3 regions of the Agrobacterium sp. 5Ca39 genome follow, and region 3 is predicted to be linked to each of the others. Evidence: riboswitches for the same ligand, from Rfam matches in the RefSeq annotation. Region 3 holds a riboswitch; each other region holds the start of a gene.
What was found. Region 3 has a riboswitch for thiamine pyrophosphate ahead of thiB (thiamine ABC transporter substrate binding subunit). Riboswitches for the same ligand answer to the same signal wherever they lie in the genome.
Positions count from the first base shown of each region.

Region 1 (4,103 bases), 160 kb from region 3:
ATGGCTCAGCCTCCCTGCATCGGCGAGAGAATTTCGACGCGGTCAAAATCCTTCAGTTGATAATCGGCGCGCTCTTCCGAATGCACCAGTTCGCCATTCACCGCCGTCGCCAGCCAATCGCCTTCGTATTCGAGGCTGGCAAGCAGGCCGGCCAGCGTCTCGGCGGCGAGATCAAGCTCGTCGCCATTGACAAGAAGTTTCATGATCCTGTTCCTTCTGAGAAAGTTTGGCGAATGATGTCAGCCGCCTGCCGCGCCATGGTCGGAGAAAGCAGAAAGCCGTGCCGGTGCGCGCCGTTGATGAAAATGGTCCGGCAGTCCTGCATGACCTTGGGGAGATTGTCGGGATAAGCAGGACGCACACCCGTGCCGGATTCGATGATCCGAGCTTCCGCAAAAGCCGGATGCACGGCATAGGCGGCATTCAGGAACTCCATCATCGAACGGACGGAAATGGCCCCGGCATCCTCCGTCTCGATCATCGTCGCGCCCACCATGAAGCGGCCAGACTCGCGCGGGACGATGTAAAGCGGAATGCGCGGATGCAACAGCCGGACGGGACGGGAGAGGGATAGCTCCGACGTAGCGAGGTAGAGCATCTCTCCACGCACGCCGCGTAGGTTGGAAATTTCTCCCACTGCCGCAGCTCCGGTGCAGTCCACCGCCCGGTCGAACAATCGTTCATCGACAGGGATGCCCATGTGGAACCGCACACCCATGATAGAAAGCCGCTCATGCAGCGATTTCAGCGCGAGACGCGGATCGAGATGCCCCTCGCCCGGGAAATAGAGCCCGGAGCGGAAGCGACCCGCAAGATCGGGCTCCAGAGCGGCGATCTCGCCCTCATCCACCCAGCGATAACCGCTGGTCCGCGATGCGAAACGCGTGAGCTCTGCCTTGTCGCGTGCTGGCGCGACGACCAGCGTGCCATTGCGAACCACAAGGCCGGGAGTTGCCTCGTCCCACCAGTCAAGCGCCACCTTGCCAAGCGTCAGGACCGCTTCCTCCGCATTTTCGCGCTCACACCAGGGAGCCAGCATGCCGCCGGCATAAAACGACGCTCCACGAGAAGGCTCGGCATTGCGCTCCGACACCTCGACAACAACGCCCCTCCGCGCCAGTTCGAAGGCCGCCGTCAAACCGGCGACCCCCGTTCCCTTGACAAGGACGTGCATTTTATTCGGCATTCGCAGGCGTCGGAAGCGGCATGTAAAGCTCACCGCCTTCCTTGAAGCGCGCGGCCATGGCCTCAAGCCCCTCCTTCTGCGCCTCGGCGCGGATATCGTGGGAAATCCGCATCGAGCAGAATTTCGGTCCGCACATGGAGCAGAAATGCGCAACCTTGTGCGCCTCCTTCGGCAGCGTCTCGTCATGGAAGGACCGAGCCGTATCGGGATCGAGCGACAGGTTAAACTGATCCTCCCAGCGGAACTCGAACCTTGCACGCGACAGCGCATCGTCCCGCACCTGTGCGGCCGGATGACCCTTGGCAAGATCGGCGGCGTGAGCGGCGATCTTGTAGGTAATGACACCCACCTTCACGTCATTACGATCCGGCAGACCGAGGTGTTCCTTCGGCGTAACGTAGCAGAGCATGGCGGTCCCGAACCAGCCGATCATTGCAGCACCAATGCCGGACGTGATGTGGTCGTAACCGGGCGCAATGTCCGTGGTCAGCGGCCCAAGCGTATAGAAGGGCGCTTCGCCGCAGGTCTTCAACTGCTTGTCCATATTCTCCTTGATCTTGTGCATCGGCACGTGGCCGGGGCCTTCGATCATCACCTGGCAATCCTTTGCCCAAGCGATCTGCGTCAACTCACCCAGCGTTTCTAACTCCGCAAACTGCGCCGCATCATTGGCGTCAGCGATCGAGCCGGGACGCAGGCCATCGCCCAGCGAGAAGGAGACATCGTAAGCACGGCAGATGTCGCAAATCTCGTCGAAATGCTCATAGAGGAAACTTTCCTTGTGGTGATGAAGACACCACTTGGCCATGATCGAGCCGCCGCGTGAGACGATGCCGGTGACGCGGTTGACGGTGAGCGGTATGTAATGCAGCCTGACGCCGGCATGGATGGTGAAATAATCCACACCCTGCTCCGCCTGCTCGATCAGCGTATCGCGGAACACTTCCCAATTGAGGTCTTCGGCAATGCCGTTCACCTTCTCCAGCGCCTGATAAAGCGGCACGGTTCCGATCGGAACCGGCGAATTACGGATGATCCATTCGCGGATATTGTGGATGTTGCGGCCGGTCGAAAGGTCCATGACCGTATCCGCACCCCAGCGGATGGCCCAGACCATCTTCTCAACCTCTTCCGCCATTGAGGAGGTGACGGCGGAATTGCCGATATTGGCATTGATCTTGACGAGAAAATTGCGGCCGATGATCATCGGCTCAAGTTCCGGATGGTTGATATTGGCTGGAATAATGGCGCGGCCCGACGCCACTTCCTGACGCACAAATTCCGCCGTGACGTAATCAGGAATATGCGCGCCGAAACTCTCACCGTCACGCGCGAGCTTCTCCTTCGCTGCCTCGCGCCCGAGATTTTCGCGAATGGCGATGAATTCCATTTCGGGCGTGATAATGCCCGCCCGCGCATAGGCAAGTTGCGTCACCGCCTTGCCCGCCGTCGCTTTCAGCGGCTGATGACGTACACCAAATTCAGGCGTCAGGCGTTCGCCTGTGGCAAAACCGTTATCCTCCGGCTTGACGTGCCGACCCTCGTAAGCCTCGACATCACCGCGCGCGACGATCCAGTCATGACGCAGACGCGGCAGACCCTTTTCGATCAGGACCGGATGGTTGGGGTCGGTATAGGGACCTGAGGAATCATAAACCGTGACCGGCGGCTCGCCCGCCGTCGGGTGCACTGCGATCTCGCGCATCGGTACGCGGATATGCGGATGCAAAACGCCCGGCTTATGGATTTTCGTGGAGGCGGCATGCGGGCCGGTTGTAACGACGAGCGGTATAGTCTTGGCAGCGATATTCATCTTGAGGCTCCAAAGTTTAACAGTGGAGACCCAGTTCGAGCCGGAATGATGGAAAATACCTGTGTGCCGAAACGCGGCGCCATGCGCCGCCCGACATCAGGTCTTTGCACCGTCCCTACGCCAGTATGAACTGGATCAGGTTCAACGGGTCACTGCGCATGAAAGCAGAATCTCAGCCCCTTGACGGGACACCCCTGGTGAATGGCCCCAGCAAAAAACACCCTCAGGCTTTTGTCAAGACCGGCGATCCATGCTTGGCAAAGGTGCGGGAATGGCGCATGCTGCCGTTAGTTGTAATTAACCTAACGGTTTAGGCGAATATTATCGTTTGCAACGTAACCATAAGCACAAACCATCCTGATGTGAAATTCATGGGAGATACGTCGGAATGAATGCGACTATACGTGAAATACTGGCAAAATTCGGCCAGCTTCCAACCCCCGTCGATACGATTGCAGATGAAGCCGATCTTTACGCGGCGGGCCTTTCTTCCTTTGCATCGGTGCAATTGATGCTCGGCATCGAAGAAGCATTCGATATCGAATTCCCGGACAATCTGCTGAACCGCAAGTCTTTCGCCAGCATCAAGGCCATTGAAGACACTGTTAAACTCATTCTCGATGGTAAAGAGGCAGCCTGATGAACGTCACCGTCGCGCCGCAGGATGAAACGCTGTCCGCGCGCGCGGGCCGTGTCGCGGCAATTGCCGCCAAATATGCGGACGAGGTGGATGTCACCGGCCGCTTTCCGCAGGAAGCCGTTGATGCATTGAGGCAGGAACGTCTGCTCGGCATACAGGTCCCTTCACTGCTGGGCGGCGAAGGCGCCTCCCTTCAGGAAATCGCCGATATCTGCGCCCGGCTTGGGCAGGCCTGTTCGGCAACGGCGATGATTTTCGCCATGCACCACATCAAACTGTCGAGCCTTGTGGAACATGGAGAGGCGAGCGCATGGCACGCCGACTTCATGCGCCGCGTCGCCGGCGAACAGCTTCTGCTCGGTTCCGCCACCACCGAAGGCGGCATCGGCGGAAATCTGCGTAACTCCATCTGCGCAATCGAAGTCGAAGGTGATAGCTGCCGGCTGGAGAAGGACGCCACGGTT
Region 1 covers NZ_AP026436.1:2,195,239-2,199,341, forward strand. Annotated here, with positions in the region: gene ACZ47E_RS10910 (thiazole synthase) at 1-2, opposite strand, end outside; gene thiS (sulfur carrier protein ThiS) at 6-203, opposite strand; partial or broken gene thiO (glycine oxidase ThiO) at 172-1,174, opposite strand; gene thiC (phosphomethylpyrimidine synthase ThiC) at 1,176-2,999, opposite strand; TPP riboswitch at 3,094-3,205, opposite strand; gene ACZ47E_RS10930 (acyl carrier protein) at 3,388-3,639, shown strand; gene ACZ47E_RS10935 (acyl-CoA dehydrogenase family protein) at 3,639-4,103, shown strand, end outside.
Region 1: linked by a shared signal. The riboswitch ahead of thiC (phosphomethylpyrimidine synthase ThiC) and the one ahead of thiB (thiamine ABC transporter substrate binding subunit) in region 3 are both predicted to bind thiamine pyrophosphate.

Region 2 (4,103 bases), on a different replicon from region 3:
CGGGACAGACCCCTCGCCTTCGCCTGACACTCGAAAGCAATGCCATCCTGCTGACAGCGCTGGACAAGACCATCAACCGTCTCTGGCTGCGCGTCTTTGCGGAAACGGACGAGCATGTCTGGGGCGGCGGCGAGCAGATGTCCTATTTCGACATGCGCGGCCGGCGCTTTCCGCTCTGGACCTCCGAGCCCGGCGTTGGCCGCGACAAGACCACCGAAATCACCTTCAAGTCTGACGTCAACGGCAAGGCAGGCGGTGATTATTACAACACCAACTATCCGCAGCCGACCTATCTCTCGTCGCGTAGATACGCGCTGCATGTGGAAACGAGCGCCTATTCGGTCTTCGATTTCCGCAATGGCGATTTCCACGAGATCGAAATCTGGGCCATCCCGGAGAAGATCGAATTTTTGGCCGGCGACAGTTTCACCGATATCGTCTCCGCGCTGTCCCTACGGTTTGGACGGCAGCCGCAAATGCCGGAATGGATATATAATGGCGCGATCATTGGATTAAAGGATGGCGTCAATTCGTTTGCGCGGCTGGAGAAAATCCGCGCAGCAGGAACGCAGGTGTCGGGCCTGTGGTGTGAGGACTGGGTGGGGCTTCGCCAGACATCCTTCGGCGCACGCCTGTTCTGGGACTGGCAGGCGAACGAAACCCGTTATCCGCATCTGCGCCAGAAGATCGCCGAGCTTGCCGATCAGGGTATCCGTTTTCTGGGGTACGTGAACCCCTATCTCTGCGTTGACGGCCCGCTTTTCCCGGTGGCCGAACAGGCCGGTTATTTCGCAACGGATGCGGAAGGGAAAACGGCGCTGGTGGATTTCGGCGAGTTCGATTGCGGCGTGGTCGATTTCACCAATCCGGCTGCCGCCGACTGGTTTGCCGAAGAAATCATCGGCAAGAACATGCTGGATTTCGGCCTTTCCGGGTGGATGGCTGATTTCGGCGAATATCTTCCGATCGATATAACGCTCTTCAACGGTGTCGACGCTAAGCTGATGCACAATGCATGGCCCACCCTGTGGGCCGAGGTCAATGCAAAAGCCGTCGAAAGCCGCGACAAGACCGGCGAAACGCTGTTCTTCATGCGCGCAGGCTTCACCGGAGTGCAGGCCCATTGCCCCCTCATCTGGGGCGGTGACCAGTCGGTCGACTTCTCCCGTCATGATGGGCTTGTCACCGTCATTTGCGGCGCGCTTTCATCCGGCCTCATGGGCAATGCCTATCACCATTCCGACATCGGCGGTTACACCAGCCTGTTCGGCAATGTCCGCACCGCGGAACTCATCATGCGCTGGACGGAGATGGCCGCCTTCACGCCTGTCATGCGCACCCATGAGGGCAACCGCCCGCGTGACAATCTGCAGATCGATCAGGATGAAGCGGTTCTCGCCCATTTCGCCCGCATGACGACAGTCTATGTCGCGCTTGCCCCCTATCTGAAATCGCTCTCCGCCGAAGCGGCCAGGACGGGGCTTCCGGTGCAACGCCCGCTTTTCCTGCATTACGAGAATGACCGGCAGACTTACGCCATTCAGGACAGCTATCTCTATGGCCCCGACATGCTGGTGGCCCCTGTCTGGAAAGCGGGAGAAGCGCAACGCACTCTCTATCTTCCGGGCGATGGCCAGTGGGTACATCTGTGGAGCGGCGTGCATCATCGCGGTGGAAACGAGGTTACCGTGGAAGCACCACTCGGCCGGCCCGCGGTTTTCTACCGCGCCGATAGTGGCAACGTCACCCTGTTTGAACAGCTCCGCACCATCTGAGCCGTTGACAGCCAGCTAAAAAAACGACAGTTTCCGACCCATTCCGAGGGGAGCACCAGACGGTGCTGAGATGGCGTTGAGCCGGACCCTTGAACCTGATCCGGATCATGCCGGCGTAGGAACGGAAACTGTCGCGCCTTTGAGGCGCTGCCCTTTCTCTTCTCCGCTTTGTCCTGATCTCCGCGATTGTCACGTGTGGAGACCGAATGATGATGCTGAAAGTTTTTGTCCGTCGCACCCGGTGCGTCTGCGTCTGAGGTTCGGCTCATGCGTGCCGCCCATGCGTTGAACGGTGTCGGTCTCCTGCTTGTTCTCTGGCAGGCAGGCACATGGCTGTTCTCCCCACCCCGTTATATCCTGCCGGCGCCGGCCGATGTCGCCGCGGCCTTCCTGCGCCACCCCGGTTTCCTGTTGGGGCAGGCCATGGTTACATTTCTCGAAATGGCCGTTGGACTGACGGCCGGCGTCCTGGTCGGTATTCTCGTGGCTTTCTCCATCGCGGCAATCCCCCGTCTCGGTCGCCTCGTCTGGCCGATGGTTCTGGTTTTGCAGGCCTTTCCGGTCTTCGTGCTGGCGCCCATCCTCGTCCTCTGGTTCGGCTTCGGCATGGCCTCGAAAGCGGTGATGACAGCGATCATCATCTTCTTTCCCGTCGCCTCCTCCTTCACCGATGGCCTCAACCGGACGGATCGCGCCATTCTCGATGCCGCCTCGCTGACGCAGGCAAGCCACTGGCAGGTTCTCACCCGGTTGCGCGTGCCACTGGCACTGCCTTCGCTTATCTCCGGGCTGCGGGTGGCCGCACCCCTCGCACCGCTGGGCGCTGTCATTGGCGAATGGGTTGGCGCATCGGCAGGGCTTGGATTCGTGATGATCCAGTCAAACGCCCGCATGCAGACCGACACGATGTTCGCCGCCATGGCGATACTCGCCATCATGGCGGTGCTGCTGCGACTGGCGGTGGATCGCGCCACCGCCCATCTGGCGCCCTGGGCCAGGGAAACAGAACACACCATTCCTTTCGGGTATTTACGGAGACTTTCAGCATCATGAAGCGAACTCTTCTTTCTTTCGTCGTCGCGGCGACAAGCATATTTGCCCCCGTTCAGTCACAGGCGGCCGACAGGCTTACGGTATTGCTGGAATGGTTCGTGAACCCCGACCATGCGCCGATGGTCATCGCGAAAGAGCGGGGCCTTTTTGCGGATGCGGGGCTCGAAGTTGAACTTGTTCCTCCGGCAGATCCTTCCGCCGTTCCGCGCCTCGTTTCGGCAAAACAGGCCGATATCGGCGTGCACTACCAGCCCAACCTCTATCTCGACCACGATGCCGGCCTGCCGCTCGTCCGTTTCGGCACACTGGTCGAAACGCCGCTAAACACCGTCACCGTGCTGGCTGACGGACCGATCAAAAGCCTGAAGGACCTGAAGGGCAGGAAAGTCGGTTTTTCCGTATCCGGCTTCGAGGATGCCATGTTGAAGCGCATGCTGGAAAAGGACGGTCTGACGAAAGACGATGTGGAACTCATCAACGTCAATTTCTCCCTGTCGCCATCGCTCATCGCCGGCAAGGTGGACGCCACGCTCGGCGGTTTCCGCAATTTCGAACTGACGCAGATGAAGCTCGAGGGCCACGAAGGCCGATCCTTCTTTCCCGAGGAACATGGTGTTCCGGCCTATGACGAGCTGATCTTCGTCACCCATCGCGATCTCGCAACAGACAGCCGCCTGCCGCGTTTCCTCTCCGCCGTGGAACAGGCCGCTATTTTCATCACCAATCACCCGCAGGAATCCTGGCAGCTTTTCATCAAGGCCTATCCCAATCTCGATGACGCACTGAATAAGCAGGCTTTCTTCGACACAGTGCCGCGTTTTGCCAAGCGCCCTGCCGCACTCGACCGCGCCCGCTATGCGCGTTTTGGCGCCTTCATGCAGGAAATGCAGCTCATCAAGCAGGCGCCGGCGGCGGACGAAGTCGCCGTGGAGCTACAGCAGCCATGACAATCCCTTTCCCCACGACCACGCAGGCCGCCGAAATCCTTGAAAAAGTCAGGCAAGCGCGTCCGCGCGTACATTGCCTTATGAATACCGTGGTGCAAAAATTCACCGCCGACGGGATTACCGGTGTCGGCGGCATTCCCTCCATGACCACGTCGCTGGAGGAAATCGAAAGCTTCGTTACCAAGGCGGATGCGCTGACCATCAATCTCGGCACGCTGGATGCGGAACGGCGCAAGGTTATCCTGCTGGCAGTGAAGATCGCCAACGCCTCAGGCAAGCCCTGGATCGTCGACCCCGTGCATTGTGACTATTCTCCATCCCGGCTGGC
Region 2 covers NZ_AP026437.1:723,084-727,186, reverse strand. Annotated here, with positions in the region: gene ACZ47E_RS17100 (alpha-glucosidase) at 1-1,775, shown strand, start outside; TPP riboswitch at 1,812-1,914, shown strand; gene ACZ47E_RS17095 (ABC transporter permease) at 2,043-2,828, shown strand; gene ACZ47E_RS17090 (ABC transporter substrate-binding protein) at 2,825-3,775, shown strand; gene ACZ47E_RS17085 (hydroxyethylthiazole kinase) at 3,772-4,103, shown strand, end outside.
Region 2: linked by a shared signal. The riboswitch ahead of ACZ47E_RS17095 (ABC transporter permease) and the one ahead of thiB (thiamine ABC transporter substrate binding subunit) in region 3 are both predicted to bind thiamine pyrophosphate.

Region 3 (4,103 bases):
CCGACGGCCGGGGCGACAATCTTCTCGTCAATGGCGAGGTGAAGCATGTCACGGGTTATATGAAGGACTTTCTGTTCCAGCCGGAACAGGCCCGCACACCCATCCGCAACCTTTCCGGCGGCGAGCGTGCAAGGCTCATTCTGGCGCGTATTCTCGCCCGGCCGACCAATCTTCTGATTCTCGACGAACCGACCAACGATCTCGATATCGAAACGCTGGATCTGTTGCAGGAGATCGTGGCCGGTTTTTCCGGCACGGTCATCCTTGTCAGCCACGACCGTGATTTTCTTGACCGTACGGTCACCTCCACCATCGCGCCGGCCAATCCCGATCAACCGGACGGACGCTGGATCGAATATGCCGGTGGCTATTCGGATATGATGGCGCAGCGCAAGGGAGCTGCGGAAGAGAAACGAAAAGCTGAGAGACAGGAAAAGGCGAAAGCCGCACCTTCAGCCCCGTCTTCGCAGGAGCCTGGAAAGGCCAAGGCCAAGCTTTCGTTCAAGCAGAAATTCGCCCTCGAAAATCTCCCCAAGGAGATGGAGAAGGCGCAGGAAGAGATTGCAAAACGCGAGCAGCGCATGGCCGACCCGGAACTCTTCGCCAAGGATCAGGCGGCCTTCAACAAGCTGGCGCAGGAAATGGAAAAGCTGCGCGAAAAACTTGAGGCCATGGAAGAGGAGTGGCTGGAGCTGGAGATGCTGCGCGAGGAACTGGAAGGCTGAGGACGATCTTTCCGGCCGCCCCGCCATCCGCCTTTGACAGGACCGCGGAAATGCCGTTTGCTGTCCCGGTTCGGAGGAGTTCAACACCATGCGCATGATCTTCGTCAACCTGCCCGTCAAGAATATCGAGACATCGAGAGCCTTCTTCACGACACTGGGTTTCACCTTCAATCCGGAATATTCCGATGACCGCACGCTCTGCATGATTGTCGAGGAGAACATCTTCGTCATGCTCCTTCAGGAAGAGCGTTTCCGTGATTTCATCAACGGCGACATCGCCGACGCCAAGCGGAGTACCGAGGTACTGACCTGTCTTTCCGCCGGAAGCCGGGAGGAAATCGACCGTATGATCGAGGCAGCGCTCGCGTCAGGCGGCAGCCACTGGAAACCCGTTCAGGATCACGGATTCATGTATGCAGGCAGTTTTCAGGATCCCGACGGCCACGTCTGGGAACTGGTGCACATGGCGCAGCAGGGTTGATGGCAGCCATCTTGCCAAGACGGGTCTGCGGGACTACACCATTATCTTGATCTAACGGGGTGTCTTTCGCGCTTGGGCGCAAAAGGCTGAGAGGCTTGCCAACCCGAAGAACCTGATCCGGTTCATACCGGCGGAGGGATTAGACGGCTTTCATGCAGGCGGCTATTTCCCTCCTCGTTTTGAGGAGATATTCGTGCGCCGTCGTATTTTTGTAAATTCCATTATTGCCGTTTCCATGCTTCTGCCCGGCTTCGCAGTTGCGCAGGAAAAACCGGAACTGACGGTCTACACCTATGAGAGCTTTGTTTCTGAATGGGGGCCCGGTCCCAAAATAAAGGAAGCTTTCGAGAAGGTGTGCGCTTGCACCGTCAATTTTGTCGGCGTGGCGGACGGCGTGGCGCTTCTCAACCGGCTGAAATTGGAAGGTCCGGGGTCCAAGGCGGATGTCGTCGTGGGACTTGATACAAATCTGGTCGCGGAGGCGAAACAGACCGGCCTTTTCGATGTCAGCGGCGTTGATGCATCAGCGGCCAAGGTACCCGGCGGCTATGAGGACGATGTGTTCGTTCCCTATGATTACGGCCATTTCGCTATCGTCTATGACACCCAGACGCTGAAAAGCCCACCAACGAGCCTCAAAGAACTCGTGGAAGGCGACCCCGCCCAGAAGATAGCCATTCAGGACCCGCGCACCTCGACGCCGGGACTGGGGCTGCTTCTGTGGGTGAAATCGGTTTATGGCGACCAGGCGCCGGAAGCCTGGGCAAAGCTCAGGAAGCGGATCCTTACCGTTACGCCGGGCTGGTCGGAGTCCTACGGGCTCTTCACCAAGGGGGAGGTGCCGATGGTGCTGTCCTACACGACTTCGCCCGCCTATCATATGGTCGCCGAAAAGACGGATCGTTATCAGGCCGCAGCTTTCTCCGAAGGACATTACATCCAGATCGAAGTGTCAGGCCTTCTCAAAAACGCGCCGCACAAGGATCTTGCAAAGCAGTTTCTCGCATTCACCCTCACCTCCGGTTTTCAGGATACCATTCCCGAAAACAACTGGATGATGCCAGTTGCGGCAACCTCCGCCCCCCTGCCGGAGGCCTTTTCCAGGCTCGTCGTGCCGCAGAAGACTTTCCTGATGCAGCCGGAAGAGGTCGCGAAAAACCGCAAGGCATGGATAGACGAATGGCTGACGGCCATGAGCATGAATTGAAGAAGAGGCGCGTCCACGCATGATGCTGCGTCGCGATTACCGGCGGTCAATCATTTTCGGGACGGCGGCTTTTGCCGCCGTTTTCCTGTTCATGGCGCTCGCCGTGTTTGCGCTTCTGTCCTTTGATGCGGGTGCATCCGCTTCCGGCATTTTGGACCCTTATACATTGCGTATTCTGCGCTTCACGGTTTATCAGGCGACGCTCTCCACCCTTCTTTCCATCATTCTTGGTCTTCCCGTGGCCTTGGCACTCTCCCGGCAGCGGGAGTTTCCGGGAAGGATCTGGATCATCCGGTTGATGGCAGTGCCGATGGGGCTGCCGGTGATCGTCGGCGCCTTCGGTATCATTACCATCTGGGGGAGGCAGGGTGTCTTGAATACGCTTCTTGTTTTCGCCGGCGCGGAAGAACCTTTCAGCATTTACGGTCTTTCCGGCATCCTCATTGCTCATGTGTTTTTCAATCTGCCGCTTTCCGTCCGGTTGTTGCTGGCCGGGCTGGAGCGTATTCCGGGCGAATATTGGCGCATGGCGGCGAGCCTCGGCATGGGGCCGATCTCGGTTTTCCGTTTTGTCGAATGGCCGGCCGTGTCCCGGCTTGTTCCGGGTATCGCCGGCCTCATCTTCATGCTTTGCGCCACCAGTTTTACGCTCGTGCTCCTTCTGGGCGGCGGGCCGGCGGCGACCACCCTGGAGGTCGCTATATACCAGGCGCTGCGGTTCGATTTCGATCCGCAGCGGGCGATCGCGCTCTCGGTTCTGCAGATCGTCCTCACCGCGGCCCTGCTCGGCCTTCTGGCCTTCCTGCCGTCGCCGGAAGCGGAAATCGCTTCACTTGGCCGGCCTGTGCGCCGTTTCGATGCGGGCCGGGCGGCGGCCCGCCTGTGGGATGGTCTAATCATCGTTTCCGCGGTGCTGTTGATCGGACTGCCGCTGGTCGCCATTGTCTTCTCGGGGGTCCAGGCAGACCTGCCGCGCCTCATCACAGCACCGGTCTTCCTGCGCGCGGCGACGACAAGTCTTGGGATTGCCGCGTTCTCGGCAATTTTCGTGATCATCGTCAGCATGGCGATCATCCGCGCACGTCAGGCGGTCAGCGCGAAACGGCGGGCCGCGCGGCCTCTTCACCTCTTGTCCAGCGTTCTCGGCGCGGGATCGTCTCTGGTTCTGCTGGTTCCGCCCGTGGTGCTCGGAAGCGGATGGTTCCTTCTCTTGCGGCCTTTCGGTGACGTCGCTGTTTATGCCCCGGTTCTCGTGGCGCTCATCAACATGCTGATGGCCCTGCCGCTTGCCATGCGGGTGCTGGAGCCGGCCGTCACCAGTCATTTTCTCCGCACCGGCCGACTTTCCGCCAGCCTCGGGCTTCAGGGTCTGCCGCGGCTGCGGTTCGCCGATCTGCCCGTCCTGTGGCGGCCGCTGGCCATGGCATTTTCCTTCGCGATGGCCCTGTCGCTTGGCGATCTCGGCGCGGTTGCCCTGTTCGGTTCAGAGAATTTTGTCACCTTGCCGTGGCTCGTCTATAGCAATATGGGCAGCTACCGGACCAACGATGCCGCCGGTTACGCCTTTCTTCTCGGTGTGGTCTGCCTGTTGCTTGCTGCAACCGGCGTATCGCGACATTCACAACCGGAGCAGGCAAAAGCGGCAGAGGCGATGACATGAAGGGCGACGATTTCGCAGTGCAGCTTGACA
Region 3 covers NZ_AP026436.1:2,351,661-2,355,763, reverse strand. Annotated here, with positions in the region: gene ACZ47E_RS11640 (ABC-F family ATP-binding cassette domain-containing protein) at 1-725, shown strand, start outside; gene ACZ47E_RS11635 (VOC family protein) at 814-1,206, shown strand; TPP riboswitch at 1,252-1,362, shown strand; gene thiB (thiamine ABC transporter substrate binding subunit) at 1,400-2,413, shown strand; gene thiP (thiamine/thiamine pyrophosphate ABC transporter permease ThiP) at 2,433-4,073, shown strand; gene ACZ47E_RS11620 (thiamine ABC transporter ATP-binding protein) at 4,070-4,103, shown strand, end outside.